2 regions of the Singulisphaera chitinilytica genome follow, and region 2 is predicted to be linked to the other one. Evidence: riboswitches for the same ligand, from Rfam matches in the RefSeq annotation. Region 2 holds a riboswitch; the other holds the start of a gene.
The links. Region 2 has a riboswitch for cyclic di-AMP ahead of ACOYYX_RS00380 (universal stress protein). Riboswitches for the same ligand answer to the same signal wherever they lie in the genome.

Region 1 (14,898 bases), 4.2 Mb from region 2:
CGCATACCGAAGTCATGAAATAAGTTAGGATAGGGCATTCGGCTGACAGGAAACTCCCTACGCGATCCAGCACGAGGCCGCGGCAGCCAACGCACCGGTCTCATTATAATATTCAAACATACAAACAATCAACCGCGTAACCCTGAACAGCCGGCGGGGCGATCACTCTGGTCGCGATATCAATGGGCGTCCACCGGCGATCAGGCCGCCCTACGACGCCCGGGGTCGTCCCTAAAATTAAGCCCGTAGGCCGGCATTATGCGTCGATCGATGGCCTAGTGACCGCGACCCGTTGATTCGAGAAATGCGGGCCGTATGAACGTAGTGGCAATCTCCCCCTGATTTGAGCCTCAGCGGCATTATGCTCAAATAAGCCGACAAGAATTATCAGGATGACAGGGTTTTTCATGAATCCACTTGCCAACGGGATCATCCTGCGTCGATGATTCCGAGCACATTAACATCTACATAAACAATTTCGATCGGATGAGTTCCAGAGAAATAAAGGCTCACCAAAGACGTGTTCCTCCTGGGTTATCAGGAGACCGACGGGGCGAATAGTTTGTTGCATTATTGCGACACCAAAAGGATGATTTTCGCCGACTCTCAACCCGCTCTGTCACAAATCGCAGGCTCTTACCACTTGGACAGGCCAGACGTTTACCACGTACCGCGGAGTGATCGACTCTCGCGATGCCGAAAAGCCTCATGAGCCGATATCGCACCACGCTTCTCGGGCGATCCATGCTTGCGAGCGAGTCCGGCTGATTGGCGCACGCCCCCAATCGCACCTGCATGTGCTCATTCAAGCTCGGCATATCCGGCGCAGGCATGGCCATCGCCACGGCAAGTCCCGTTGGATCGGATTGTGCGGAGAGGGTTCGTGGCCGGAATCGCGTGCAGCGGTTCGAGGCGGGATGCGAAAAGCCGTCGTCGCCCGAGAAAACCTCGGCTCGACGGCGGCTGGGATTATCAAGATGCGACGCCCCGCAATGAGGCACAGCTCAATTGAGTACAGTGCCTGTGACCCGCTCGTCGTCTCTGCGGCCTGGACCGGCCATGCATGCGGACCTTCGTGATTGATATTCCGCTTGGTAATTCATGGAGTACCCTCGTCCGAGGCGTTATCGAGTTCAAGGCGCGGCTCGATATCCGGAGCAGGCGGCGGCGATCCCTCTTGCTTGCCTCCCGAACGAGGCCCGAAGGGGAGCAGGCGAATCAGTCCATGCTTGCCCACGCTGGATCGGAGTGGTTCGATACTGCGAGAATGCAAAGAATCGAGTTCCGCGACGCGCTCGATCAGGGCCTTTCGCTCGGTGCGATAGCGTCGATCGAGAGCGCCGAGCGATTCCTGAAGTCCCCGATCGTCTCCTGCCTGGCGCTGCCGTTCCGCGTGCTGGATCAGCCGCTCATAATCTTTTTCGAAGGACTGCCTCGAGGTTTCGGAGCTCGCGATTGGCTCATTCGGGGATGAGGATGGCTCGATCTTGCGTGCAGGGTTGGAAGGTGAAGAACCCTCAGGATTCCGATCAAGAAGTTCGTAAACCGCTCGCAGGTTGGCGTAATAGCCAAGGTTGCTTCTCGGTTCGGAGTACCGGCAGAATCCGGCCAGACGCCCTTCTTCGTCGAACAACCCTCCCCCTGAGCGGCCTGGCGCGGGCGAGAACTCACAGGCGATCACCTCGAAGGAGCCTTGGCCCAGCGACAGCGTCGCCTTCGGGTCTTTGACTCGAGTTGACCAGAACGTCGCATCCTGCCCGAGAGAGCATCCACCAGTGATCATCATTGCGCCCGCCTCAGGAGACCAATCCCTCGGCAGGAGCGGTGACGCCGGGAGTTGCCGCCCGGGGTGGATCCTGATCAGGCAGATGTCGCGCTCCCGATCGAAATCCACGATATCGGCGTTCAGGGTCTCTGTGGGGGTCACCGCCTGCTTCGACGTGAGTTTGCCATCGAAGAGGTCCACGCGGATTGTCCGAGGATTGGATGCGGGCAGCCCGAGGCTTCTCTCTCCAACACGAAACCCAAAATTATGTGCGCACACCAGGACTAATGATTCTCGAGAGCTGCTCCGGATGATCGTGCCCGAACCGAATCCGATCGCGTTTTCATCTGGCCGGGAGACCTTGACGCGGACGGTCGTCTCCCAGGGTTTCGGAATGCCCTGCGACGGCGTAGGCGCCGACTCCATCGGCGACGGATTGACAACCGGCTCAGGAGCGAGCGGCCGAAGGATCTCATCCGCAGGGGCTGGCGCAGGAGTGGGGAGAGCTGAGCCTTCCTCTTGCATATCCCCGGTCGCCACGAGCCAACGCCCGGCCGGCTCTCCTCGCCCCCCCAGGGCGAAGCCAACCGCCAGCAGCAGGCCGCAGGCCAGGGCCTTGCCGAAGACAGCCCCCTGGAAGAGGCTGGCGGCCCACGTCGCCAGGCGACGGGCGGCCCGGGAATCGCGGCGAGACTCCAGGGCCATCACGACCTCGACGGCGCGGCGGATCACCAGATCGGCATTCAATGACCCGAGTGCGCGATCCGCGGCCAGGGTCCCGGCGAGGAAGCCAACAGGGGCACCGACGCCTCGGCGGAGCAGGCGGGCTCGCAGGCGCTCACGACCCCGGGCGAGCCGGCCTCGGATCGCCGTCTCGGTCAGGCCGAGTTGGCCGGCCGCCTCGGCGTAGCTCAATCCGCTAAGGCCGCAGAGCAAGATCGGGAGCCGATGCGACGCCGGGAGCCTCGCGATCTCCTCGTGCAGGATCCGGGCTTCGTCCGGGCTCAGGGGCGTGGCTTCGACCTCCCGGCTCGACGCGAAGGAGACAGCGGCATCCCCCTCGAGCCGTCGTCGCCGCTCAAGCGAAGTCCTGGACTTGGCGGCCACCCGACGAGCCACGCCGTAGAGCCAGCCGCTCAGGGACTCGTTCACCCAGAGGGTCCGCCCCTTCCTGGCCAGTAGCAGGAACGTGGCCTGGAAGACGTCTTCGGCGGCGTGGTCGTCCCGGAGCAGGTCCCGGGAGACGCGCAGGACCATCGGGCCGTGGCGCGAGACAATCGCCTCGAAGGCCGCCTCATCACGCCTGGAGACGAAGCGTTCCAGGAGCTCTCCATCGCTCTCGGCGGCGAGCGTGCCTCTTTCGAAGAGTCGACTCACGTCGCGAAGGACCTCAGACATTCGTGTCATCCTGATCTCCCCTTTCCGTCTCATCGCGAAATCCATGACTAATGCCACATGAGGGCCAGCTCCTCACGCAAAATCCCCGGCGGCGAGGAATTTCCGGCTCATTCCCAATGAGCCGACCTGTCGGGATGAGATGGGTCGACTTCGAACACATACGTGAGGACAATAGCGAGTTCCAACCAAGCCCCGAATCGACCTGGAAGGTGCGACTTTGCCCATGGCAGCGGCAATCACGTGTCTCATGCTCGCCCTGAGCGCGGCGGGCGCCAACGAGCCGGCGCGGGGAGAGGCCCGCAAGGACGCGAAGAACATCCTCTTCATCGCGATCGACGACCTGAACGACTGGGTGGGATGCCTCGAGGGTCATCCCCAGGCGAAGACCCCCAACATCGATCGGCTCGCGGCGAGGGGGGCGCTCTTCACAAACGCCCACTGCCAGGCCCCCCTCTGCAACCCCTCCCGCAGCAGCGTCCTGACCGGCCTGAGGCCCTCGACGACGGGGATCTACGCGCTCCACCCCGGCTTCCGCGCATCACCTGCCCTCAAGGAGAGTGTGACCCTGCCGCAATACCTGGCCTCGCACGGCTACTCCACCTTCGCGGCCGGGAAGATTTTCCACGACGGCTCCATCCCCCCCGCCGACAGATCGAAGGAGTTTCAGGAGTGGGGAGAAATCGGCGCCATGCCCTACCCCCCGCACAAGTTCGTCACGACCCCGGACCCGATCAAGGCCATGGACTGGGGCGTCTTCCCCGACCACGACGAACGCCAGGGAGACTGGAAGATTGCCGAGAGCGCCATCAAGCGGCTGAAGTCCCTGCCGGATGACAAGCCCTTCTTCGTCGGCGTCGGCTTCCGGCTCCCGCACGTCCCCTGCTTCGCCTCGCGTCGCTGGTTCGACATGCACCCCGAGTCGTCCCTGATCTTCCCGCCGGTGCGCGAGGACGACCGCGACGATGTCCCGGACTTCGCCTGGTACCTGCACTGGAAGCTGCCTGAGCCCCGCCTCTCGTGGCTCAGGCGGACCCAGCAATGGGGTCCTCTCGTCCGGGCCTACCTCGCGAGCACCAGCTTCATGGACAGCCAGGTCGGGCGCGTCCTCGACGCCCTCGAGGCGACCGGCAAGGCGGACAACACCATCGTCGTCCTCTGGTCGGATCACGGCTGGCACCTGGGCGAAAAGGGGATCACCGGCAAGAACACGCTCTGGGAGCGATCCACGCGCGTCCCCTTGATGTTCGCCGGCCCCGGCATCCCCAAGGGGGCTCGCTGCAAGCAGCCGGCCGAGTTGCTCGACATCTACCCGACCCTCGTCGACCTCGTCGGCCTCCCTGCGAAGCAGCGGCTCGAGGGGCACAGCCTCGCACCGCAGATCCATGATCCGAAGGCCCATCGCGCCTGGCCGGCGATCACCACGCATTGCCCGGGCAACCACTCCGTGCGGTCCGAACGCTGGCGCTATATCCGCTATGCGGACGGCTCCGAGGAGTTGTACGACCACCAGATGGATCCGCACGAGTGGACCAACCTGGCGAAGGACCCGCAGCATCGCGCGATCGTCGACGCCCACGCCCGATGGATCCCCAAAGACGACGCGCCCCCCGCCCCCGGCAGCGCCGACAGGCTACTCGTCCGCAAGTTCGGCGTCTGGACCTGGGAAGGGAAGTTGATCATCCCTTCGGCCCTCGAGCGCTGAAGGCCGATCCTCAGGTCAGAGGATCATCTGCAGGATATGCACGTCGAGCCGCTTGCCGAACTTGCGGCCGACCTCCTTGAGGGTCCCCACGCGTTCGAAGCCCAGAGACTCGTTGATGTGCAGGCTCTCGGCGCTCCCCGCAACCACCCTCGAAATCAAGGAGTGGAAGCCGAGCCGCCTGGCCTCGTCGATGATCGCCGACTTCAAGACTCGCCCGATGCCCCGGCCGCGGAACTCGGAGTGGACGTAGGAAGAGGTCTCCGCCGTCTCGTCGTAGGCCGCCCGCTCCGACCAGCGCCCCAGCGAGGCCCAGCCCACGACATGGCCTCCTACCTCGGCCACGAGGATCGGGTGCAGGTCGTCGTGAGACTCGAACCAGGCCGCCCGATCCTCGAGCGTCTTGGGCTCGAGGTCGAAGGTCGCGGTCGTGTTCAGGATGGCCTCGTTGTAGATCTCCGCGATCGCTTCCAGGTCAGCGGGCACAGCCTTGCGGATGAGCATCTCCGTTTTCATCGGCCCTTCCCAATCGCTCGGTGTTCGGCCCGATGCTCCTTGCCCGGAGTCCGATTTGATTTCATAGCAAGCGTATATTTCGAAGAAATGGTGCGTCAGACATCGGCGAACTTTAGATTTGGCATCCCATCTGCGTTAACCCATGGCAAGGTCTTAACTCATCGATTCGGGCCTGCAGGCCAGCCCCGGAAAGGAGACAAGCCATGCCTCGCGGCGACAAGTCCAAGTATACCGACAAGCAGAAACGTAAGGCCGAGCACATCGCCGAAAGTTACGAGAACCGAGGGGTGCCCGAGAGCGAGGCCGGGAGCCGCGCCTGGGCGACCGTGAACAAGGAATCGGGCGGCGGGAACAAGTCGGGCAGCGGCCGGGGCAAGCCCGATACCCACATCTCCAGCGAGAAGGGGGGCAAGAAGGGTGGAGCCGCCTCCGCCGATCGAACTCCCGAGCAACGCTCTGCCTCCGCCAAGAAGGCCGCCGAGACCCGCAAGCGGAACCGCGAAGCCAAGGCCCACGGCTGATCGATTCGCCAGGAGCATTGCCACGCGACGAGGACGGGTGAGGGCCTCGGTTTTACGCGGCCCTCACCCGTTAATGTATCCGACATCCTCGCCCCCTTCCCCGGCCGAAGCCAAGAAGCAAGAAGGCGGACGCCGAGACGTTCGCTCACCCCATCACATGTCCAATTCCATCGCGGCATGGAATTCTGCAAGCTAGCAATGAGGTCGCGGGCCGCTTACCGGGACGGACGGGTCCGGACCCGGTCCTCGGCAAATGGCCCGCGCCGGAGTTACACCTGGGATCAGGCGTGCTGCTTCTGGTATTCGCCTCGGAGGATTCCGAGCAGCAGGCCTTCCTGGTTGTCGCTGATCTGGCCCGCCTGATAGAGCTCCGCGATTTCCTCGGCACAACGGTCGACGACCTCCTGCTTGCCAGGATAATCGACGTGTCGCGCGATGAGATCGACGGACTCGGCCAGCCTATCGAAATGCGATAGTGTGATCATTATTTTCTGCCTACACAGGGAGTTTTCCGCCCACGCTCGGGGCATGGCGGAAGACATCGACCCAAAATGAGAAAGCCGCTCGACGAGGAGCCGGCTGACTAGAAGGGGGAACATTCCCTGTGATCCCGGCTTACACCCTCCTGGTGAGACTCTTCACGCTTCGGCCTGTCCTCTTATGGACAACCTTAGTTCGTGGCTTGCGACGCGGGGGTTCGAATGTTTTGAAATGGCCCCGACGATCGCCGCCATCAACGCGATAGACACCCGACGAAACCCGCCTCGGTGAAACCCTTGAAATGTGGTGACTCGTGCGTTGATTGGTTATCGTTGATGTGCAACCATCGTGCCATCGGGGCTTCTCAGCGAGCAACATCGATGCAACTGCCTCTCGCATCTCCATTTAAATGCGAGATCGAATCGGCCTCACTTTGAGAACACCCCTGCGCACGCCGGCAACTTCCTACAACAACTGTGGTGAAAGAAGCCGTATGAGCCACGAAGATCGCGTCGCCGGGACGCTGCTCGGGACCGCGCTCGGGGATGCACTCGGCCTCGCGACGGAAGGACTGTCGGCGCGGCGGATAGCCCGACGATTCGGGCGGATTGAGGGGTTCCGGCTGCTGGGGCGCACCGGGTTCGTCTCCGACGACACCGAATTATCCGCCCTGATTGCGCAGAGCCTCATCCAGGAGCCAACCGACGCAGAACGCTGCGCCAGGGCCTTCCGGCGCTCGCTGCTCGGTTGGTGCTGCCGGCTCCCCTGGGGCGCCGGGCGAGCCACCTTGAAGGCGGGCCTGCGGATCGGCCTGGTGATAACACCCAGCGGCGTGATGTCGGCCGGCAACGGCGCGGCGATGCGAGCGGCCGTGATCGGCTCGTTCTTCCACGAACGCCTCGAGTCGAGGAACCTCTTCGGCCGGGCCCTGGCCGAGACGACGCACTGCGACCCGCGTGCGGTCGAGGGGGCCCTCTACGTGGCCGAGTTGGCGGCGGCCAGCGTGCGTGGCCAGGGATCCGCCTCGCGCGAGGATGTGCAGGCGCAGGCACGTCGGATCGTGACGATCGACGCGCTGGGCCTCGCCGTCGATGAGGCCGCGGAGCTTGCCAGGTTAGAGGTCGACACGCAGGCCGCCGCCTCGCGGTGCAAGACCACCGGATTCGTCGTGCATAGCGTGGCCTTCGCCACGTTCGGCTTCCTGCGTTATGGCCAGGATCCGAAGCTTGCGCTGACCGAGGTCATCGGCGCGGGGGGCGACACCGACTCGATCGCGGCGATCCTGGGGGCCTGGCTGGGAGCCTATCATGGCGTATCCGGGCTCCCGGCCGACCTGATCGCCCGGATCCACGACGGCCCGTTCGGCCCCACCCACCTGCGGGCCCTCGCCCATGCCCTGAGCCGGCTCCAGGATGGGGAGCCGGCCGAGGCTCCTCGCTACTCGCCCGCCAGGGCATTCGCGAGGAACCTCGCTCTCTTCCCGGTGATCCTCGGGCATGGGTTCCGGCGGCTCTTGCCGTTCTGAATCACTTCCCCGAGGGGGCATCCCCCTGCATGACCCACTCTTCGTTGAAGGCGGTGTGCTGGATCGTGCTCCCCTCGCCTTTCAGGCGACGGGTATAAGTGGTGTGGATCAGGCCGTCCTGGGTCTGGAGCAGGGACGGGTAGTGGAAACGGTCCTGCTCGACGCCGGTCTTCTCGACGTGCCGGGTCCACTTCCAGGTCGCCCCTTCGTCGTCGGAGACGGAGAGGGCCAGCGAGTTCCTCCCCTTCTGTGCGTCGTTGTAGATGATGGCCCAGTGGCCGTTGGCCAGCCGGATGGCGTCGACGCCCGCGCCGGGGTTCTGGAGCGTCGAGTCGGTGACCGGCCCCCAGGTCTGGCCGTCGTCCTTCGAACTGCTGAGCCGAATCTGGTGATGTCTGCCGTTATCTCGCATGAATGCGACAATAGTTCCATCATTCTTGCGGACGAGGCTCGGCTGGATGTTGCCGAACCCGAGGATCGGGGCGCTCGTCGCCCAGGTCGCCCCCTTGTCGTCGCTGATAGCCATGATCGAGCCGTCGAAGGTGTCGGAATAGAGCGGCAGGAGCCAGCGCCCCGAGGGCAACGCCAGCGGTCGGACGCGCGGCATCCAGCCTAGCCGCTGGTAGAGCTCATCCTTCGAGCGCTCGGTGTAGCGGTTCAGGAGTTCCTTCTCCCCTTTCGCCTCCGCCTCGGACAGCGAGCCGATCGCCTTCGCGACGGCCGTGTCGAAGGCGCGCGGGGTCATGTGGATGACCCCTTCGCGGAACCAGGGCAAGGGGCCGTCATGCTTGCCGTCATCCCTGGCGACGGCGAACTTCAGCAATGCCCCTTCCCAACGGTGGTCGAGGATCGTCGGCCAGAAGAGCCAGATCGTACGATCGGGGGCCGCGAAGAGCGCGGGGTTGCAGTCGGGATACCCGGGGGTGTCGGCGAGGGTGAAGCGCGGGCTCCAGGCCTTCGCCCCGCGCTTGAACCACGAGCCGAGGACCACCACATCGTCCGCCTTCCGCTCCCCGCTCCCGCGATACCAGGTCGCGAGCAGGTCGCCGCCCGAGGTCTCGGTCACGCAGGAGGCGTGATTGTGGATATCCTCGGGCGCGAAGATGGCCCTCGTCTCGAAGAAGGGCTCCGCGCCCAGGGATCGGGTCGCGGCGAGGGCGATCAGGGCCAGGGCCAACGGATATCGCATGTCGGGGCTCGTTATTGAGGGAGGACGCTTTGCGTCGTCGCAAGAGGGCCTCGAGCGGCCGAGGCCGTCCGCAACGATACGAGGCCGGGGCCAGGGCGAGCAAGGGAGTGGGGCGTCGAAACCGATCGCATTCGTTTCCAAGGTGGTTTCCCACTCGATCGTCCTCGACTACGATGAGGCACTCGCCGGACTGACTCGCGTCGTCTCGTCGATGGACTCCTCAAGCAGCATGCGACTTCCTCGGCTCACCGTCCGTCGGCTCAAGAGCCTCGCCCTGGCCTCGGCCGGGTCGATGGCCTGGCTGCTCGCCCTCGCGACGGTCGGGGATGAGAGGCTCGCGCTGCTGGGAATCGGCCTGATCGCCTTGATCGACCTGACGACGGCTCTCCCCTTCCTCGGCTACGTCTTCGAGGTTGGCCTGCCGCCCCCCGATCCCGGAGGCCCCTCGCGCAGGCCCCCACGCCTGCCCAGGCTCACGAGCCGCCGCCTGATCGAGTTCATCCTGATCGTCACAATCGGATGCACGGTGGCGATGCTCGTGAACCGCCTCCCGCGACGAGGCCATGATCCCCGACCGCCCACAAAACAGCCCGACCGAAGAGACGTGTCAGGGGCCATGGATTCGACGATCCGTTTCCCGCGAGCAACGTCCCGAGTCCGGCCGCGGATGTCGGAACCCTTGAATGACCCGGCGGTTGGGTGTCCCTCTTGACGAAGGGTCCGGGGTTCTTTTTAATTCACGGCGATTAGGTGTTCTTGGGGATATTGTCGATGTGAGCGCCGAATCTCTCGGGAATGATGAGAGAACGGGGGACCCAAAAACTTGGGGCGAATCGCGTCCAAGGACGCGACGGGGCACCTTCGGCTCCGAGCCCGACAGCTAACCTCGTAGGCGTCCGAGGGGAATTTCCCGCCAGGTCGATCACTTCCGGCCAGCGATTGCCGGCTTCGTGGAGCCGGCCCCCATTGCAGGTGACCCCCCAAGAACTCTAGAAAACGATCGGGAAGGAAAAACGGTCGACCATGCTGGCCACTGGGGAACGTCCGCGCGAGTTGCATTGGTATCACGCGGGTCCCATGCTCTTCGGCGACTGGGGCACCAGCCGCCTCTACGTGCTCGGTCTGGCCTTCGCCTTCAACGGCAGGGCCTCGTTCTGGTTCGTCGCCCTGATGAGCGTGCTGCTCATCGGCGTCGGCTGGAGCTATGAGATCATCTGCCGCCTCTTCCCCGACGGCGGCGGCGTCTATTCATCGGCCAGGCATCGCTCGCAGCTCCTGGCGGTCATCGGGGGGTTGCTCCTCTGCGCCGATTACGTGGTGACGGCGTCGCTCTCTTGCCTCGACGCATTCCACTACCTCGAGGCGGCATTAGGCTTCCACGGGCTCGCGATCTTCGGGATGCCCATCGAGGCGATCCTGGCGGCCATCACGATCTTATTGATCGGCGGGCTCAACTATTTCGGCCCGGCGAAGGCGGGGACGGTGGCGATGTTCATCGCCATGGCGACGGTCGCGCTCACGCTGGTCATCGGCGTCAGGGCCGTCTTGCACATGACCGGCCTCGTGCCGATCCACGACCCGGCCATCGGGCCGCTCTCGCTCGAATCGCCGCTCAAGGACGGGGTCTGGAAGTCCTGGATCGGCTTCACCGAGATCGTCCTGGCCCTCTCTGGCGTCGAGGCGATCGCGAACATGACCGGCATCATGGTCCAGCCCGTCCAGAAGACGGCGCGCAAGTCGATCATCCCGGTCCTGATCGAGATCGTGCTCCTGAACCTGATCCTCGCGGCGGCGATGAACACGCTGCCTGACAGCATCCTCTACAGCGCCCCGAAGACGCCGGCGCACACCGACGACATGCTCAAGGTCATCGCCGTGCATTACGTCGGCGAGACCTTCGCCAAGGTCGCGTCGGTCGTCTTCGCGGCGCTCCTGCTCTCGGCCGTGAACACGGCCCTGGCCGACCTCGTGTCGATCCAGTTCATGCTCTCGCGCGACAAGGAGCTGCCGAAGGTCTTCAGCGGGCTCAACAATTTCGGCATGCCGATGCTGCCGCTCCTGATCGCGGCGATCGTGCCGGCGGTGGTCGTGCTAGTCTTCCCCAACGTCACCGTGCTCTCGGGGCTCTATGCCATCGGCGTCGTGGGGGCGATCGCGATCAACCTCGGTACGACGTCGACCAACTTCGAGCTCGCCCTCAAGGGGCACGAACGGCTCCTGATGATGGTGCTCACGGTCGTGATGATCGCGATCGAGAGCACGATCTGCGTGGTCAAGCCCGACGCCCGAGGGTTCGCGCTTCTGGTCCTGGTGACGGGCCTGGCCGGCCGGCTCGTGACGATCGTGACCAACCGCGCGGTGCCGCTCACCAAGTCGGCCCGCACGGGGTACGTCACCTTCGCCGTCGCCGCCATCGCGACCGAGGTGCTCATCACCGTCCTGGTGGGGCATACCTGGATGGGCTTCGGCCTCTCGGCCCTGGTGGCCGTGGTCGTCGGAGCGGCGAGCTACCGGACCCAGGCTTATCGCGCGGCCCTGATCGCCGCCGAGCACGCCGCCGGGCCGGCCGTCACCGCCAAGAAGCCGTCCATGATCCAGCCGGGGGCGTATACGCCCAAGGAGCGGATCATGGTGGCGACCCAGGGGAACCCGAAGCTCATCGAGTTCGCCATCAAGGAGTGCAAGAACCGCCAGGCCGAGCTCGACATCCTCTTCGTCAGGCACCTGGCCGTCACGCCGATGGGCCCGACGATCCCCCCCAAGCTCGAGGAGGACGAGCAGGCCCTCTCCCTCTTCGAACGCCTGAGAGAGCAGGCCAAGAACGTGGGCGTCCCGCTCCGCCTGCTCTACGGCGTGGCGCGAGACATCCCCGACGCGATCCTCGACATGGCCGTGACCCACGGCGCCGACCTGCTCTTGCTGGGCACGACGCGCCGAGGCACCCTCTGGAAGGCCATGAAGGGGGACGTCATCCAGGCCGTCGCCGAGCAACTCCCCGGCAGCATCGACCTCCTGATCCACGCCGGCACGCCCGACAACGAGGCCTGACCCGACAAGGCTTTGCACCCTCGAATCGGCTGGGCCGCCTCATCAGGCGGTCCAGCGGTTCGCCGGGCATCGCTCGTGCAGGAGCCTGGCCTTGGCGGCCGTGATGCAGCCGCAGACCCGACAGCGCACGCCCGTGTGGAACTCGCAGGTCGCGCAAGTGGCGAGGCGCTCGCGGTAGAGTTCCGCGGTCGCGGTCTTGAACCCCGATCCGACGAACGTGACCATCGCCTTGGCCGCGGTGATGGCCATGCGCAGCAACCCCGGCCCCTCGACGGTCGGCCCGGGCGCCGGCGCGGCCGCCGCGCCCACGAACGTCGGCCTCGACGAGAAGCCCCCCGAGCTCAGCGACGGCAACAAGGCCGGCTCGCCCCCCAGGCTCGACCGATAGTTCGCCAGGTGGTGGGCATACCAGTCGGCCGCCGGGTTCCCGAGCCGTCGCAGGCGGTCGACGGCGGCGGAGGCATAGCCGATCGCCTGGTCGCGATTCCCGAGCTCGGCGTGCTCGATCCCCGCCCTCCAGAGCAGGTCGGCCTCGTGCTTCACGTCCCCGAGTTCTGCGGCGATCGACCAGGCCTGTTCCAGGTGCGCGAGGCCGCCGTCGCGGTCGCCCAGCGCCAGGAGCACCTGGCCGAGTCGGTCGAGCGCGAGCTTCTCGCCGTAGCGATCCCCCGTCTGGCGGGCGAAGTCCAGGACCGGGATCACCAGCTCATAGGCCCTGGCGAGATCCCCCAGGGTGTGCGCGGCCTGTGTCAGATTGCCGAGGACGTCGACCTCGAGGGCCCGGTCGCCGAGCCGCCTGGCCTCGCCCAGGGCCTGCTCCAGCACCTGGCTCGCCGAGCGGGCGTCGCCGGCATAGAGGTGGGCCAGGCCGAGGTCGGACAGGGCCAGGACCGAGAGGCGGGCGTCGCCGCGGTCTCGGGCGGCCTTCAGGGCCCGCTCGGCGATCTCCCGGGGGCCTCGGCGGGGGCAACGCCCCTCCCGCCCCGGCCGACGCGACCTCGGCCTGTGGCCTCGCGAACTCGATGCCCGAGATCAGGAAGAGGCCCGCGCCGATCTCCTGGCACCCCCGGCTTTGAGCCCAATTCCCCCGGATCCTGGCCACGTCGAGCGAAGCCCCGGCAGCCTCGGCCCAGACGAGCCGCCGATCCGTGCGCTTCGCGCCGACCTGCTCGCCCGACTCGCCGTTCGGCAAGGTCCAGCCGTGATCCGCGCCTCGGCTCATCAGCTTGCGCGCAAGCTTTCCCAGGGAGAGGCCCAACGCCTGGCGGACCTCGATTGCCACCACTGGGACGGACAGGAGCCCCCCGTCGGCGTCGGCCGATGAACCGGCGATCGACGCGATGCGCTCCCAGGACTGGAAGCCCCCCTCGCGCCTGCCGGGCAGCCAGAGGACGACCCGCCCTTCCGAGGCCGGCTCGACGAGGATTCCCGGGGCGATCGCGAACGACCGCCCGAACAACTCGATCTTCGTTTCGGAGGCCATGATGGTCGGGCTCGGCTCGAGCAATTCGTGCGTGGAGACGGATCCATTCCTACTCCGACTAGCATAAAGCATCGACGGCCAATCAAAGCAGGGGACTTGTCGGGAGGGACATCCCCTCAATCGAAAAATCAACGCCCAGGACGGCAGCCGGCGGGGGATGGAGCCACGGGAATAGGCTCTCATTTGCGAAAAAGCTCGACGCGAAGGGTCTTGCGGGCGAAGATTGTAGAAGAGACCCGCCCCCCCTTGCCCGTCGAGACGGCTCGATGGGCACGAAACTGGATCTGAGGATGTCGAGCATGACCGCCGGCCGAATTCCAGGCGGATCGGGCCTCTGGAGCGCGACCCTGCTCGTCGCGCTCGGCCTCTGGGCCGCCCAGGCCCGAGGCGACGAGGCTCCCCCCGTCTCGTTCAACCGCGACGTGCGCCCGATCCTGTCGCAGCACTGCTTCCGCTGCCACGGGCCGGACGCCGGGAGCCGCAAGGCCAAGCTCCGGCTCGACATCGCCGACGACGCCAAGACCCTCCTGGAGAGCGGCGCGGCCGCGATCGTCCCCGGCAACCTCGACGAAAGCGAGTTGATCGCCCGGGTCATCAGCGACGACGCCACCGAGATCATGCCCCCGCCCGAGGCGGGCAAGCCTCTCACCCCCGACGAGGTGGAGACCCTCAAGCACTGGGTCTCCCAGGGGGCGAAATGGGACGAACACTGGTCCCTCGTGCCGCCGAAGCGCCCTTCATTGCCGACGGTGAAGGACACCTCCTGGCCCGGCAATGCGATCGACCGATTCATCCTGGCGAGGCTCGAGGCCGAACGCGTGGCCCCCTCTCCCGAGGCCGATCGGACCACGCTGATCCGCCGGCTCTCGCTCGACCTGCTCGGCCTCCCGCCCGAGCCCGAGGAGGTCGACGCCTTCCTCGCCGATCCTCGCCCCGACGCCTACGAGCGTCTCGTCGACCGCATGCTCGCCTCGCCCCACTACGGCGAGAAGATGGCGGTCGGCTGGCTCGACCTCGTGCGGTTCGCCGATACCGTCGGGTATCACTCCGACGTCAACCGCTCGATCACGCTCTATCGCGACTACGTGATCAAGTCTTTCAATGAAGACTTGCCGTTCGACCGATTCACGGTCGAGCAGCTCGCCGGGGACCTGCTCCCGGATCCGACCCCCTGGCAGAAGGTCGCCTCGGCCTACAACATGCTCGGCCTGACCACCGAGGAAGGCGGGGCCCAGGCGAAGGAGTACCTGGCACGCTACGCCGCAGACCGGGTC
Region 2 (14,898 bases):
CATCGAACTCTTGGTGGTGATCGCCATCATCGCCGTCTTGATCGCCTTGCTGCTGCCGGCCGTCCAGGCGGCCCGCGAAGCGGCTCGCCGCTCGCAGTGCACCAACAACCTGAAGCAGATCGGGTTGGCCATGCACAACTACCACACCGCCAATAACTCGTTCCCGATGGGGGCCGCCGCCTCCAAGAACACGGTCAACCCCGGCGACAACGGCAACGCCTGCATCGCGTGGATGGGGTGGAGCGCCCAGGGTCTGCTGATGGGCTATCTCGAGCAGACCGCGCTCTACAACGCCACCAACTTCTACTTCGACCCGATCTCGGGCCCCTCGTTCGCTTACAACTCGACCGTCACCAACACGCGAATCGCAAGCTTCCTCTGCCCCTCCGACGGCGGCGCAGGCCGCACCTTCTTCAACAGCTACTACGCTAGCGAAGGTACGAGCGATCGCGCCGACGGCGGGACGAGCTCAAGCCCCTGCGGCGTCTCACAGCAGGGTAGCACCGGCCTCTTCTATTATAGCGTCGCCTATGGCATTGCCGATTGTACCGACGGCACCTCGAACACCGTCGCCTTCAGCGAAGGCCTCGTGGGCACCGGCGGCGACATCCGCAAGCCCTGGGCGACCGGCGTCAACATCAGCGGCGCGAACACGTACTACGACGTGAACTCGAATATCGCCGACACGATGACGACCCTGCAGAATTGCTCCAACTCCTTCGCAACGGCGACCTCGGGCGCCGGCCTGGCCTCCAATCGCGGCTACTACTGGGCATGGGGCTCCGAGGCCATGACGATGTTCAACACCATCGTCCCGCCGACCTCGACTAAGTACCAGTGGGGCCAGTGCCGGTTCGGCTGCAACACCTGTGGCACTTACTCGGCCGACCACTCGCACATCACCAACGCCACCAGCAATCACTCCGGCGGTGCGAACGTCCTGATGGGCGACGGCAGCGTCCGCTTCATCAAGAGCTCGCTCGCGATCAACACGTGGTGGGCCCTGGGCACCAAGGCCAACGGCGAAGTCATCAGCTCCGACGCTTTCTGAGCGGAGTTGGGCGCATTGTGCGGGTCCTGGATCGAGGTTCAGGTCCCGCCATCCGTCATCCCGAAATTTTATGAAGCGACGAATTTTTTAATCGCTTCGATTTGATCTACCCAAGAGCGGTGCCTCGGATTCGAGATGCGAATCCGAGGCACCGCTTCTCTTTTTCCACCCTCGCGCCATCCTAAAGAGGAGAGTGGAGAAGAAAGCACGGTCTTCCCCCCAGCTCGAGATCAGGGTCCTCGTGCCATGGGCGCAAACGACGTGCTCGATCGCAAGAAGTTCAGGTGGACCGCGCGCCGAGTGGTCGCGGCCTCGGCCGTGTTCGCGGCGCTGGGGTGGGGACTCGCCCGGGGCGTCGAGGCCTGGTGCTACGACGCGGAATTAAGCCAGGCTGAACGCGAGATGGCCCAGGGGTACCACGAGCCGGCGCAGGCTCGCCTGGCGAAGCTCTCGGCCCGATGGCCGGGGCGCGACGAGGTCGAGTTCCCCTTGGGCGTCTGCGAGGCCCGCCTCGGCCACGTCGAGCCTGCCCTGGCCGCGTGGAAGCGGGTCCCTCGCGAGTCGGTCATGAGCCCACGCGCGGCGCTGGAGCGGGCCCAGTTCGCCCTCGACCACGGCCGACTGGCCGTCGCCGAGGAGAGCCTGCCCCTCGCCCTCAAAGGCCCCGGCGAACTCGGCGAGAAGGCGAGCCGCCTCGCCGACCAGCTCGCCTTGTACACGGGCAGGTGTCGCGAGATCGCCCGCCGGATCGAGTCGCGCTGGTGGTCCGCCCGCAACCAGGCCTCCCTCCTGCACATGCACTGGCTGATCGAGACCCAGCCCGCCGCCGTGCTGGCCGTCCGGGAGTCGCTCGAGCAGATGGAACGGAAGGCCCCCGAGGATGACCGCGTCTGGCTCGGCCGGGCTAACCTCGCCATGCGCTCAGGCCGCTTCGACGAGGCCGATGCCTGGCTCAAGCGTTGCGAGGCGAGACGGCCCGATGACCCCGACACATGCGAGGCCCGACTGACCTGGGCCCTCGACTCGAGGCACGCCGACGCGGCCGAGCACGCGGCCGAGCACCTACCCATCGACCGGTTCAGACCCGCCGAAGTCGCGGGGCTGCGGGCCCGGTTCGCCGCCCTCCGGGGCGATGCCGAGGCGGAATTCTCGGCTCTGGAACAACGCGTCGAGCTCGAGCCGGGTGACGCCAACGCCTGGGGACGCCTCGCCGACCTCTCCGCCCAGCTCGGCCGATCCGAGACGCTCGCGACCTGCCGACACCGCAAGGCCGAGATCGACCGGGCCAAGGACGTCTACCAGAAGCTGATGGGCGCGGTCGCCGCCGGCGACACCTCTCAAACGGTCGAGCTGGCCCGCACGGCCGAGGCCCTCGGGCGACGCTTCGAGGCCAAGGGCTGGTGGACCCTCCGGGCCCGCGAAGTCCCCGACGATCCCGAGATCCAACCGGCCCTCGGGCGCCTCGCCAGCCCTGGCTCCTCGACCGCCAAGGGGAACGACGCCGGCAAGACGCTCGCCAGCCTCATCTTCCCCTCCACCACGGAAGGCATCGTGAGGACCGTCTCGACCCGCGGGCCCGTGGCCAAGACGGGATCGGCTACGGAGAGCGTCTCGATACCCACGTTCCGCGACGACGCCGAGGCCGTCGGCCTCCGCTTCACCTACGACAACGACCAGACCGACCTGCGCCGGCTCCCAGAGACGATGGGCGGGGGCGTCGGGGTGCTCGACTTCGACGGCGACGGCCGGCTCGATGTCTATGCGGTGCAGGGGGGTCGGTTCGCCCCCTCCGCGGGAGGCTCGACTTCGGCCGCGGCCCAGGCGGTCGGGGATCGGCTCTATCGCAACAAGGGGGACGGCACCTTCGAGGACGTCACGGATAAGGCGGGGGACATCGCCCATCGGCTCGGCTTCGGCCACGGCGTCACCGTGGGGGATTATGACAACGACGGCCGCCCCGACCTCTTCGTCACTCGCTGGCGTGCCTACGCCCTCTACCGCAACAAGGGGGACGGCACCTTCGAGGACGTCACGAGCAAGGTCGGGCTCGGGGGCGATCGGGGCTGGCCGACCTCCTCGGCCTTCGCCGACCTCGACAATGACGGCGACCTCGACCTTTACGTCTGCCAGTACCTCAAGTGGGACCCGGTGAGCTCGCCGCCTTGCCCCGACCCCGACAAGCCGGGCCGACACCTCTACTGCGTCCCGCGCTCGTTCGAGGCCGAGCCCGACCGCGTCTATCGCAACGACGGCGGCACGTTCACCGACGTGACGGCCGAGGCCGGGATCGTCGACAAGGACGGCCGGGGCCTCGGTGTGGTCGCGGCCGACGTCGACGACGACGGCAAGATGGACCTCTTCGTCGCCAACGATATGACGGCCAACTTCCTCTTCAAGAACCTCGGCGGCTTCCGCTTCCGCGAGGAGGGGGCCGAGGTCGGCGTGGCCACGAATGCCGCGGGGGGCTATCAGGCGGGCATGGGGGTCGCCGCGGGGGACCTCGACGGCGACGGCCTGATCGACCTGGCCGTCACCAACTTCTACGGCGAGTCGACCACCTTCTTCCGCAACCTCGGCTCGGGCCAGTTCGCCGATCACTCGGCCGTGGTGGGGATGGTCGCGCCGAGCCGCTACCTGCTCGGCTTCGGCCTCGCCTTCCTCGACGCCAACAACGACGGCCGGCTCGACGTCGCCTCGGCCAACGGCCACGTGAACGACTACCGCCCGGCAATCCCGAGCGCCATGCCCGCGCAGCTCCTGCTCGGCCTCCCCGGCGGGCATCTCGAAGAGGTCTCCGACCGGGCGGGCTCCCCCTGGCAGGTCCAGCGCCTCGGCCGGGGCCTTGCACTCGGCGACCTCGACAACGACGGCCGCATCGACCTCCTAATCCTCTCGCAGAACAGCCCACTGGCCTACTTCCACAACGAGGGGGCCTCGACGCCCGGCCATTTCGCCCTCTTCCACCTCGAAGGGGGACAGGGCTCCAACCGCGACGCCGTCGGCGCCCGCCTCACCCTGACCGCCGCTGGCCATCGCCAGGTCACCCAGCGCTTCGGCGGCGGCAGCTTCCTCTCGGCCAACGACCCCCGCATCCACGTCGGCCTAGGCCCCGCCGAGCGGATCGAGTCCCTTGAGGTGCGCTGGCCTTCGGGGAAGGTCGACGTCTACAAGGACATCCCCGCCGACGCCGCCTATCGGCTCCGGGAGGGGGATCCCCAGGAGAAGCCGCTCGAAGGGTTCGCGAAGCCGTAACCGCGGGAACGATCACCGATCCCCCTTCCGCTCGGGTTCGTCCCCTTTCTTCTCCTCCGCGTCCTTCCGGAAGAGCCGGTACATCGGCGACTCCTCCATCGCCTTGCGACGCTCGGCGGCGATCTTCGCGAGCGCCGCCGCGTCGTAACCCTCGAAGTTCTCGCGGATCTTCTCGACGCCGAGCCTGTCGAGGCAGTAGAGGAAGTAACCCACGAGGTCGCGCTTGCCATAGGCCTCGGGCTCGATCCTCGTCAGGGCGTTCCAGTACAGGAACCCGGCGAACCCGTAGGCGTCGAGGTCGAGCGCGATGTCGGCATAGCGGACGAGGTCGGTCTCGGCCCTGTCCCGATCCTTGAACAGCTTGTCGATCTCCATCCGCAGCCCGACGCGGTAGCCCTCGACGTTCCCCTTCGCCTGGGCCACCGAGGGATAGAGCGGGTCGCACGCGAGGATCGCCTTGTGGACCTCGGGCCAGTCGGCCTGGGCCTCGGCGATTCCACCTTTCGCCTCCATGATCTGCGTCCGCCGCGTGTGGAACTGCTCGAAGCGGGCGTAGGCCGATCCGGGATAGGACTTCAGGAGATCCGCATAGATCTTCAACGCCTCCTCGTACTTCCCCTTGTCGTGCAGCGCGACACCCTCACGCACTCGTTCATTGACATCCTTATCAAAGAGCATGACGAATCGACGCATGTTCGCCAGCCAGCGGCTCGCCCCGGTCTTGCCGTTGTCAAAAAAGGGAGCCATCTCGAGCCAACGCCGGGCCTGCTCGACCTCGCCGTTGGCGAGATGCAGGGCGATCCGGGCGCAGGGGACCAGCAAGTTCCCCACCTGCATCTCCATCATGGCCCGCCAGAAGTCGGGGTTGCGGTCGGTCAGGGCGGCGACGTCGATCGGCTGGCCCGGCTCGATCTTCTCGAGCGCCTTGCCGAGGTTCCTCACCCCTTCGAACTTGGGCTCGGCCTCGCCGCAGAAGACCGCCAGCAGCGGGATCGACTCATCCCTCACCCAGGCCTTCAGCATGGCCAGCCTCTGCTCGGTCGTGGCGGCCTTGAACTCGGAGAAGCGGCGGTCGTCGGGCGCTTCCAGCTTCGGCACCAGGGGCGTGGACTTGTCCTCCACACCCCCGTTCACGGCCGCCTCGATCCGGAAGGTGAAGTCGACCAGCTTCGTATGCGGGGCCTTCTCCGCAGACACGAGGGCCGTCAGTTCTTTGACCTCCGCGTCGGAGAGGGCCGGTCGCCCCGCCGGCTCGATGTCGGGCTTTCCCTTCGTGTGAAGCGTGATCTGCAGCACGACGTCCCGCTTGGACTTGTCCTTCTGGAAACGATCCCGGATCGCGATGAGGACCGGCTTGCACCAATCCGTGAACGGCTCGGGCTCGATGACGTGCTCGGCGATGTTGAGGTCCGTCAGGATCTGCAACTGGGTCTGGACGGGCATCGAGCCCTCGTCCGCCGGCGGTTGCTCGGCGATGAGCGTACGCCCCACCGCCAGGCTCAAGAGCAGGAGCAGGCTCGGCGCCCGATGCCCAGGTCGTCGTCCCCGGATCAACTTCCTCAAGTGCGTTGCCGACAAGCGATCTGCGATGATCACCGGAGACTCCTGATTCGAGGATCGACGCCGCTGCGCCGTAGGCGGACGATCTCGGGGCGCACGATGTCCCCTGGAGCCTCGACCCGATCACCCGAGTCCCCCCTCATCGAACACCGCGCCCAAGACCTCTCACAATTGTAACACGACAGATCAATCGCGAAATCCCCTGCCCATAGAAATCGAAAGGGGTTATGAGCAGCAAAGCTCGGACGGGCTTCGTTTCCACATTCATACATTTCACAACTTATCCAATTTATACTCCCGATGCATGACGCCGCGTTCGATGGCCTCGCATTCGCAGGGAGAGCTCGGCTTCAAGGCGGGTGGCCCGCAGCTGTAGAATATCGCAGGCCGATCCCATCGTCCGTCCGCCCGGATGGGGCAGGGGTCGGCCTCCACCCGCCAATGGCCAGGGACTCCCGACGCATGGGCACAGCAGAACCGGAAATGCCGAAGTCTTACGACGCCGTCCTCGTGGTCGGCTTTGGGGGTCCCGAGCATCGCGACGACGTGATCCCGTTCCTGGAGAACGTCCTCCGAGGCCGGAACGTGCCGCGAGAGCGGATGCTCGAGGTCGCCGAGCACTACTACCACTTCGGCGGCGTCAGCCCGATCAACGGCCAGGTCCGGGAGTTGATCGCCGCGCTCGAGCCCGAGTTGAAACGGCGCGGCCTGGACGTCCCCATCTACTGGGGCAACCGCAACTGGAACCCGCTGCTCGCCGACACGTTGGCGAAGATGACCGCCGACGGCGTCAAGCGTGGGCTCGGCCTCGTCCTGGCGGCGTACAGTTCCTATTCGAGCTGCCGGCAGTATCGCGAGGACGTCGCGCGGGCCCAGGAATCCGTGGGCGGCCCGGCCCCGCCGATCGACAAGATCCGCGTCTTCTACAACCACCCGGACTTCATCGCCGCCAACGCCGACCGGGTCCGCGACGCCCTCGCCCAGATCCCGGCCGAGCGTCGTGAGGCGACCCGCCTGGCCTTCACGGCGCATAGCATCCCCAGCTCGATGGCGGCGAACTGCCGGTACGAGGCGCAGCTCACCGAGACCTGCCAGTTGATCGCCGAGGCCGTCGGCGCGGAGCCGGAGAACTGCCGCCTCGTCTACCAGAGCCGGAGCGGGCGGCCGACCGACCCCTGGCTCGAGCCCGACATCGTCGACCACCTCCGCCAGCTCCGCCAGGAAGGGGTCGAGGATGTCGTCGTCCACCCGGTCGGGTTCCTCTCCGACCACATGGAGGTCCTCTACGACCTCGACGACGAGGCTCAAAAAGCCTGCGCCGAGATAGGCCTGAACATGGTCAGGGCGGGGACGGTCGGCACCCACCCGGCCTTCGTCTCCATGCTCGGCGAGTTGATCGAGGAGCGGTTCCGGGGGACGGCGGTGCGCCGGGCGATCGGGATGTTCGGCGCCAACCACGACGTCTGCCCGGTCGACTGCTGCCTGCCCCCGCCTCGCCCGGCCGCGCGGCCATCGGCGACGTGAACTCCGCCTTATCTCTTCCTCGCGTATCGTTTGCGCGCGATATCCCGGATGACGACGTTGCAATCGTCATACGCCCGGCGACCACTCTCTTGACGAAGAGTCTTCGCGGCGTTGGAATCATTCTTGGTTGAGAAGGGACGTTGCTGATAGATCGCCGAGTCTCCCGGGGGGCCGGGAGAGCGGGGGACCCAACTTTTTGGGGCGAATCGCGTCGAATAAGGCGCGACGGGGCACCTTCGGCCCCGAGCCCGTCAGCTAACCTCGCAGGCGTCCGAGGAGTAGACCACGCGCCGGCTGCCGTCCCGCAGTTGGCGCGACCCGATCTCGAGAGATCGGTCCCCGCAACGTCCCCTGGTCCTTCCCCTTTGCGACTCGCAGCGGGGAGGGTCCGTCCGGCCCATCGCCCCCGGGCCCGATCTCAGCGTTGGGACGAGCCGGGTATTTGCTCCGATGCGGTTCCCACAGCGTCTCTGGACGGTCGTGACGTTTGCGGCGGTCGGCATGATCGCCTTGTTCCTCTCCGGGATGCTCGACTGGATCACGAGCGTCCTCTTCATGGGACTCGAGTTCCTGGCCGAATCGCTCCGCCCCGTCCTCAAGGGGTTCCTGCCGAAGAAGGAAGGGCCGAAGCGTCTTCGCACGGCGGCGAGCTCCGCCTTCACGGCCCGCGAACGCCCCCGACGCTCCCTCCCGCGCCGTGCGAAACCCAAGCAGCTCCGCGGCAGCCTGCTCAGCGAGACGGAGCCCGCCCCCGCGCCGATCCCGGTCGCCATCAAGGCGCGTGTCCTGGTCCCGATCAGCGGCGACAGGCCGAGCCTGATCGCGTTCGCGCTCCGCGAATGCCAGGAGCGGCACGCCGAGTTGATCGTCCTCTTCCTGCGGCCGATCGCCTATACCCCGATGGGCCCGAACGCCCTGCCGACCCTGGCCGAGGACAAGCGGGCCGGCGAGATCATCGATCGGATCGCCCTCGAGGCGGCCGAAGCCGGCATCGCCCTCCGCGTCCAGTACCGGACCGCCCGCGACATTCCCGGCACCATCCTCGAAGTCGCCCGGACCCTTGAGGCGGACGTCCTCCTGATGGAAGCCACGCGCCGCAACATCCTCTACCGGGCCCTCGCCGGCGACCAGATCCAGTCCGTCATGATGCAGCTCCCCGAGCGCGTCAGCCTCCTGATCCACGCCGCCTGACCGTCCGGGCATCCTTGAAAGTTGGAGATCAATCCACCTCCAAGGGCCAAAAATAAATATTCGCCGAGATGATTACTTAAAATTTACGAGACCCGTGAATCGTCCTCGCAGATCATGAGGGCGTGGGGCCTATCCTCGTGCTGGCAACGGGCGGACCGTTCCGCTATGGTCGGTCGTGACAACACCACCATGTTCGTCAGACCCACCTTCCTCGAGGCCCCCCTTATGCGAATCTTCAAGGCTCTCTTCATCCCGACGGCGTTGGGATGGCTCGTCGCAGGATCGGCCCCGCTGCAGTCGGCGGGCGCGGCAGGGCTCGCGGACGCGACCGAGGACGCTCGCGCCATCAAGATCGAGACGGACAAGCTCGAGGCCGTCATCCCCAAGTCGAGCCCGAAGCACTGGATGACCGGGATCGAGAAGGGCTCGTTCCTCGATAAGGAGACAGGGTTCCGCGAGGTCGGCGACGGCCTGATGGTCGTCGACTGGCTGATGGAGGCCGGGAGCGACGCCGAATGGGCGAAGGAGGTCTTCGCCCCCGACGGCAACGGCGTCGGCCGCTATAGCTGGTACGAGAACGAGACCGACCCCGAGCGTCGGGCCTACACGATGATGTCGCACGGCACCAGCCATCGCAAGCGGATGGTCGAGGGGCCGCAGCTCTGCCACCGGATGAAGGAGGTGAAGCCCGAGATCATCCGCGGCAAGGACTTCGTCGCCGTGAAGACGACCTATCACTTCGAGTACGCCGCCCCCGGCCGCAAGCCCGGCTCGAAGTGGACCCAGCTCGTCGTCTTCCCGCAAGGCAAGAGGTACTTCATCCTGATGGACCGAGTCGAGAGCGTGAACGCGTCGGACGAGATGTTCCTCCGCAACGACACCCCCGGCTGCGTCCGGCATGAGAAGGGGGACACGTTCAGCGAGATGTATCTCAGCTACCTGAGCGGCCCCAAGGGCCTGCACATCCCCTCCAGCGAGTTCTTCACGCCGTTCCCCCCCGACCTCAAGTACGGCTACCGCCGCGACCTGAACCGGACCCCGGAACGATTCATCCGCGCCTACCACCTCCGCGACCCCAAGACCGGCAAGGCCGGCCCCTGGCTCGCCGGCCTGACCCTCGACCCGGACGTCGTCTACGAGGCCTGGTGCAGCATGCGGCCCGGCGGGATCATCGTCATGATCGAGGAGGTCCACGGCAAGCCCGTCAAGGTCGGCGAAACCTTCAGCGCGGCACACATCGTGGGCTACTTCGACACGGTCGAAGAGATGAACGAGGTCTACGACCAGTACAAAGGCCACAAAGGCCTGACCGCCGACACCTCGGGCTGGAAGCTGACGAAGTGACCTGACCCATCGACCGACCTCGGGAGGGTTGCGAGCCTCAATCCGCAGCCCCTCCCGAGCTTTGTCCCATAAGTAGTGCGAAGCTATTCGGGACATCAGGCGACCGACGGTCTTGGAAGGATGGAACGCGGCCTCATCGCCCGACGACTCGAGCCGACGAAGCATCAGGCTGAAACTTCGTTATAACTATACCGATCACCTGGCAGTGCTATCCTTAATCCCTCGTAGGGTAGTTCCCGCGGGCGCACGGGTTGGATGGACATAATCCCTCGGCTTTGCTAGAACTCCGGCGCGGTATGGGCGGCACTCGCCTTCGTGAAGGCCGCTCGGTAGGCCGGCATGGAGTTCATTCAGAGATGAAAAGCCGCCTTAAGTTGGCAGTTGTGTCGTCCCTCTCCCTGTTGGTTGCGTCGTCGGTCATTGGATCTCCGGAAGAGACGGATGAATCGAAACCGAGGCCGATCAAAATCATCGCCAGCCCGGCGATTCTACAGCCCGGAACTTCCTGCAAGATCGAGGTTGATGAACGACCTCCCACCGCACAGCGTTCGGTCGTGACGACACTCGAAGGGACCGTCATCGGGGCGGATGACAAGGGCATCCGCCTCAAGGTACACGAGTCGCGTCGCGAAATCGGCGTTCCGATCGCTTCGAAGCTTCCGTTTGCTAATCGCATGTTCCGCAACGTCGGTATCGGGAGGCCTGCTCCCGGGGCAAAGAACCCCGCCGTCGCGATCCCGGCTTCAAAGATCCGCTCTGTCACAATTCTTTCCATGAGCAAAGAGATCGCGCCAAATAGCCCGTTGAAATAGCCGCGAGTTCCGGTGGCGCGATCCCGAGCATGAGGGATGTCATCATTCCCATTGATGAGGAGTAGACTGTGCGCCGAGGCCCCTCCTGAGCCCTGCAGGGCCCTCGGCTTGCCTATCCCGGTGAGCAGGCGAAGGCTCTGGGCCAGGTCGTGGGCCGCAGCCGCGATCGTATAACGCTTGCTCACGTCTTCCAGGCCTCGCAGCCGGCTCCGACGCATGCCCCGCTGTCGCAGGTGTGCGCGAACGTCCTCATTCATGCGGGGGCAATATTCTAACGGGCTGTCAAAGCTCGATGACCGCCTTGACGACGCCATCGCCGGGCTCGTGGGCGAGGTGGAATCCGAGCTTGCGGCAGACGGCCTGCATCTCCCGGTTCTCGGGGAGGATGTCGGCCGAGATCCGGGAAAGCTTCTCGTCGCGGCCGATCTGGATCAGGCGGCGGAGGAACTCGGAGCCGAGCCCACGCCCCTGGAAGCCGTCGGAGACGAGCATGGCGAACTCGGCCTCGTCCTGGCCGTGGAGCTTGCTCAGGCGGCCGACGCCGAGGATCGCGTTCGTCCCCGTCGCCGGGTCCTTGCCGTCGGCCACGAGCGCCATCTCGCGGTCGTAGTCGTTGAAGCAGATGCGGGTCAGGCGGTCGTGCGAGGTCCTGGAGCTGAGCTTCATCGCGTGGAAGTAGCGGAAGGCCACGCTCCGCTCCGAGAGGGTCTCGTGGAACCGGATCAGGAGCAGCTCGTCCTCGGGTCGGATCGGCCGGATCAAGACGTGTGCGCCGTCCTTCGCGACCCAGGGGGAGACGTACTGGATGGGATAGGGGCGGATCGCAGGCCTGGACCACTCGCTCTCGGGGACCGAGATGTCGTGGGCGATGACCCGGGCGTCAAGCGCAAGCAGGCCTTCGGGCGAGGCGAGCAGGGGGTTGATGTCCATCTCCCGGATCCAGGGCTGCTCGACGACGAGCCGGCTGAACCTGACGAGGAGCTGCTCGAGCGCCGGGACGTCGACCGGCTTGCGGCCGCGCACGCCCCGCAGGGCTTCGAAGATCCGGGTCTGCTCCATCATCCGGCGCGCGAGCGTGGTCGTCAGCGGCGGCAGGGCCAACGCCCGGTCGCGGAAGACCTCGACGAGCTGGCCCCCGGTGCCGAAGAGTAAGACCGGGCCGAACTGGGAGTCGAGGCTGCTGCCGACGATCAGCTCGTAGCCGTCCCTGCGGATCATCGGCTGGATCGTCACCCCCTGGAAATGGCCGGGTCCGGCGTGCTCGAGCACCGAGAGGTCGATGGCCCGATAGGCGCGCCGGATCGAGTCGGCGTCGGTGAGGTTGAGCTGCACGCCGCCGACGTCGGTCTTGTGCGTGACCGACTCCGAGAAGAGCTTCAGCACCGCCGGGTAGCCGATTTCCTCGGCCGCCGCAACGGCCTCGTCCTCGGTGTGGGCGACGCGGGTGGGAACGGTCGGGATCCCGTAGAGCGCGAGGATTTGCTTGGATTCGAATTCGGTCAGAATCGTCCGGCCCGACTGGCGCACGGCCGAGCCGAGGGCATCGACCCGAGACCTCGCCTCGACGACGTCCTCGGAGTCGTCGGGCAGGGTGGGGGTCTCGTAGAGCCCCTTGAGGTTGTAGGCCGAGCGCCACATGGTCTGGAAGACCCTCGCCCCGGTGTCGGGGTAGGGGAAGGTCGGGATCCCTGCCTGATTCAGGATCATCTCGCCGGCCGCGACGTCGGCCCCCCCCATCCAGCTCGCGAGGACCGGCTTCCCCTCGATCCTGGCGAACGGGCGGAGTTGCTCGGCCGTCTGCGTCGGCTCGCTCATCGCCTGGGGGGTGAGGATCACGAGCAGGCCGTCGCTGTTGGGATCCTTGGCCACGGCCTCGAGCGTCTTGGCGTAGCGCCCGGCGTCGGCGTCGCCGAGGACGTCGATCGGGTTCGAGTGGCTCCAGGCGTCGGGCAGGAAGGTGTTGAGGGTGCCGACGGTCTCGGGCGCCAGCTCGGCGAGCGAGCCCCCTCGGCGGATCAGGGCGTCGGTCGCGAGCACCCCCGGGCCTCCCGCGTTGGTCACAATCGTCAGGCGAGACCCCTTGGGCCTCGGCTGCTTGGCGAGGACTTCCGCCATGTAGAAGACCTCGGAGATCGTGTCCACCCGGAGCACCCCGCAGCGCCTGAAGGCGGCGTCGAGGACCTCGTCGCTCCCCGCGAGCGAGCCGGTGTGCGACGCGGCGGCCTTGGCCGCGGCCTCGGTCCGGCCCGCCTTGATCGCGATGATCGGCTTCGTGAGCGCGACCTCGCGTGCGGCCGAGAGGAACGACCGGGCGTCGCCGACCGTCTCCATGTAGATCACGATGCACTTGGTGCGGGGGTCGTCGCCGAGGTAGTCGATCAGGTCGCCCCAGCCGACGTCGAGCATCGAGCCGATCGACACGAAGGCGCTGAAGCCGACGTGCTCGCGCAGGCTCCAGTCGAGGATCGCCGTGCAGAGGGCGCCGCTCTGGCTGAGGAAGCCGACGGTCCCCGGCAGGGCCATCCGGCCGGCGAACGTCGCGTTGAGGCCGCCGAGGGGGCGCATCACCCCCAGGCAGTTGGGGCCGATCAGGCGCATCCGCCCCTTCCTCGCCTGCTCGAGCACCCTGCGCTCGAGGTCGGCCCCGGCCGTGCCGACCTCCTTGAACCCGGCCGAGATCACGATCGCCCCGCGGACCCCGACCTCCGCGCACTCGCCGATCACGTCCGGCACCGTCGCCGCCGGAGTCACGATGATCGCCAGGTCGACCGGCTCGGGGACATCCGCGACCCGCTTGTACGCCTTGATCCCGAGCACGTTGGGCCGGGTCGGATTGACGGGGAAGACGGTCCCGCCGAACGGGTTCGAGATGAGGTTCCACAGGATCGTGCGCCCGACGCTCCCCGGCTTCTCGGTCGCGCCGATGACGGCGACGGTCCTGGGGGAGAAGATCGCGTCGAGCGGCTTGCGTTCCGCATGCAAGACGTCGTGCGCCAGGCCGGCACCGACGCCCTTGGGATCCCCATCCATCATCTTCCTCCTCGATGACTCTCGCGGGCGGTCGGCCCCTTATGTCCTTCGTGCCGAGGCCCGGCGCCAGTGTTTCACGGCCGGGGCGGCATTGCAACAAGAGACCCCGACGCCTGGCCTTCCCCCCCGAGGCCGACTACATTGGCGGGCCGACCCCCGACCATCGACATCGTGAAGAATCGTGACCGGAGAAGCTGAGCATGGGCAGCGGCGCCAAGGGCAAGCGGATCGTCATCACCGGGGCCACCCGAGGGCTCGGCCGAGCCCTCGTCTCCGGATTCGGCAAGCTCGGCCACGAGGTCATCGGCTGCGGGCGTTCCGCCGAGGCCATCGAGGAACTCCGCCTCGAACCGAGCCCCGCCGCCAACTTCGAGGTCGTCGACGTCGTCGACGCGGGGCAGGTCGAGGCCTGGGCCAGGGGCATCCTCGCCCGACACGGGCCCCCCGACCTCCTGATCAACAACGCGGCACTCATCAATCCCAACGCGCCCTTATGGGAGGTCTCGGCCGAGGACTTCGACCGGGTCATCGACGTGAACCTCAAGGGGGTCGCCAACGTGATCCGAAGCTTCCTGCCGGCGATGATCGGGCGGGGGAGCGGGGTCGTCGTCAACCTCAGCTCGGGCTGGGGCCGATCGACCTCCCCGGAGGTCGCCCCCTACTGTGCCACCAAGTGGGGCATCGAGGGCCTGACCCGGGCCCTGGCGCAGGAACTTCCCAAGGGGCTAATTGCTGTCCCCTTGAACCCGGGCATCATCGACACCGACATGCTCCGATCCACCTTCGGCGGCCGGGCCTCGGGCTTCCCCGACGCCAGCGAATGGGCGGAGTCGGCCGTCCCCTTCCTGCTCCAGATCGGGCCCAAGGATAACGGCAAGCCGCTCACCGTCCCGGGACATTGAAGATTCCTCCAGGATCGTGCGGGCTCAAACCGTCCTCGCTTCATTTGGACGTCGTCCGAGGCCGCGAATTCGTCTCCGGCGCATACTTCGGCTTTGGTGATCGAGGCCAGGTTTCCGCGGGATCCCTGGCTTTCAAAAGCCGCATAGCGAGCCATTCATGCTCGATTCACCGATGTCCGCCATAAAACTCGATGATTTGAGACGCCAGATGGCTCGAGTTGAGCGGAGTTCG

Region 1: it holds a riboswitch for cyclic di-AMP, as region 2 does, so the genes downstream of both, ACOYYX_RS22760 (universal stress protein) here and ACOYYX_RS00380 (universal stress protein) in region 2, are expected to answer to the same signal.

The regions. Positions count from the first base shown of each region.
Region 1 covers NZ_CP186274.1:5,721,993-5,736,890, forward strand. The annotation lists gene ACOYYX_RS22720 (sigma-70 family RNA polymerase sigma factor) at 1,100-3,163, opposite strand; gene ACOYYX_RS22725 (sulfatase) at 3,387-4,865, shown strand; gene ACOYYX_RS22730 (GNAT family N-acetyltransferase) at 4,881-5,378, opposite strand; gene ACOYYX_RS22735 (plasmid stabilization protein) at 5,582-5,899, shown strand; gene ACOYYX_RS22740 (hypothetical protein) at 6,181-6,384, opposite strand; gene ACOYYX_RS22745 (ADP-ribosylglycohydrolase family protein) at 6,873-7,904, shown strand; gene ACOYYX_RS22750 (sialidase family protein) at 7,906-9,093, opposite strand; gene ACOYYX_RS22755 (hypothetical protein) at 9,323-9,805, shown strand; cyclic di-AMP (ydaO/yuaA leader) riboswitch at 9,862-10,003, shown strand; gene ACOYYX_RS22760 (universal stress protein) at 10,117-12,141, shown strand; gene ACOYYX_RS22765 (DUF6171 family protein) at 12,184-12,966, opposite strand; gene ACOYYX_RS22770 (hypothetical protein) at 12,848-13,624, opposite strand; gene ACOYYX_RS22775 (PSD1 and planctomycete cytochrome C domain-containing protein) at 13,891-14,898, shown strand, end outside.
Region 2 covers NZ_CP186274.1:105,608-120,505, forward strand. The annotation lists gene ACOYYX_RS00360 (DUF1559 domain-containing protein) at 1-1,051, shown strand, start outside; gene ACOYYX_RS00365 (FG-GAP-like repeat-containing protein) at 1,298-4,303, shown strand; gene ACOYYX_RS00370 (hypothetical protein) at 4,316-5,899, opposite strand; gene ACOYYX_RS00375 (ferrochelatase) at 6,326-7,387, shown strand; cyclic di-AMP (ydaO/yuaA leader) riboswitch at 7,530-7,673, shown strand; gene ACOYYX_RS00380 (universal stress protein) at 7,838-8,578, shown strand; gene ACOYYX_RS00385 (hypothetical protein) at 8,804-9,922, shown strand; gene ACOYYX_RS00390 (hypothetical protein) at 10,279-10,734, shown strand; gene ACOYYX_RS00395 (bifunctional acetate--CoA ligase family protein/GNAT family N-acetyltransferase) at 11,017-13,767, opposite strand; gene ACOYYX_RS00400 (SDR family oxidoreductase) at 13,965-14,666, shown strand.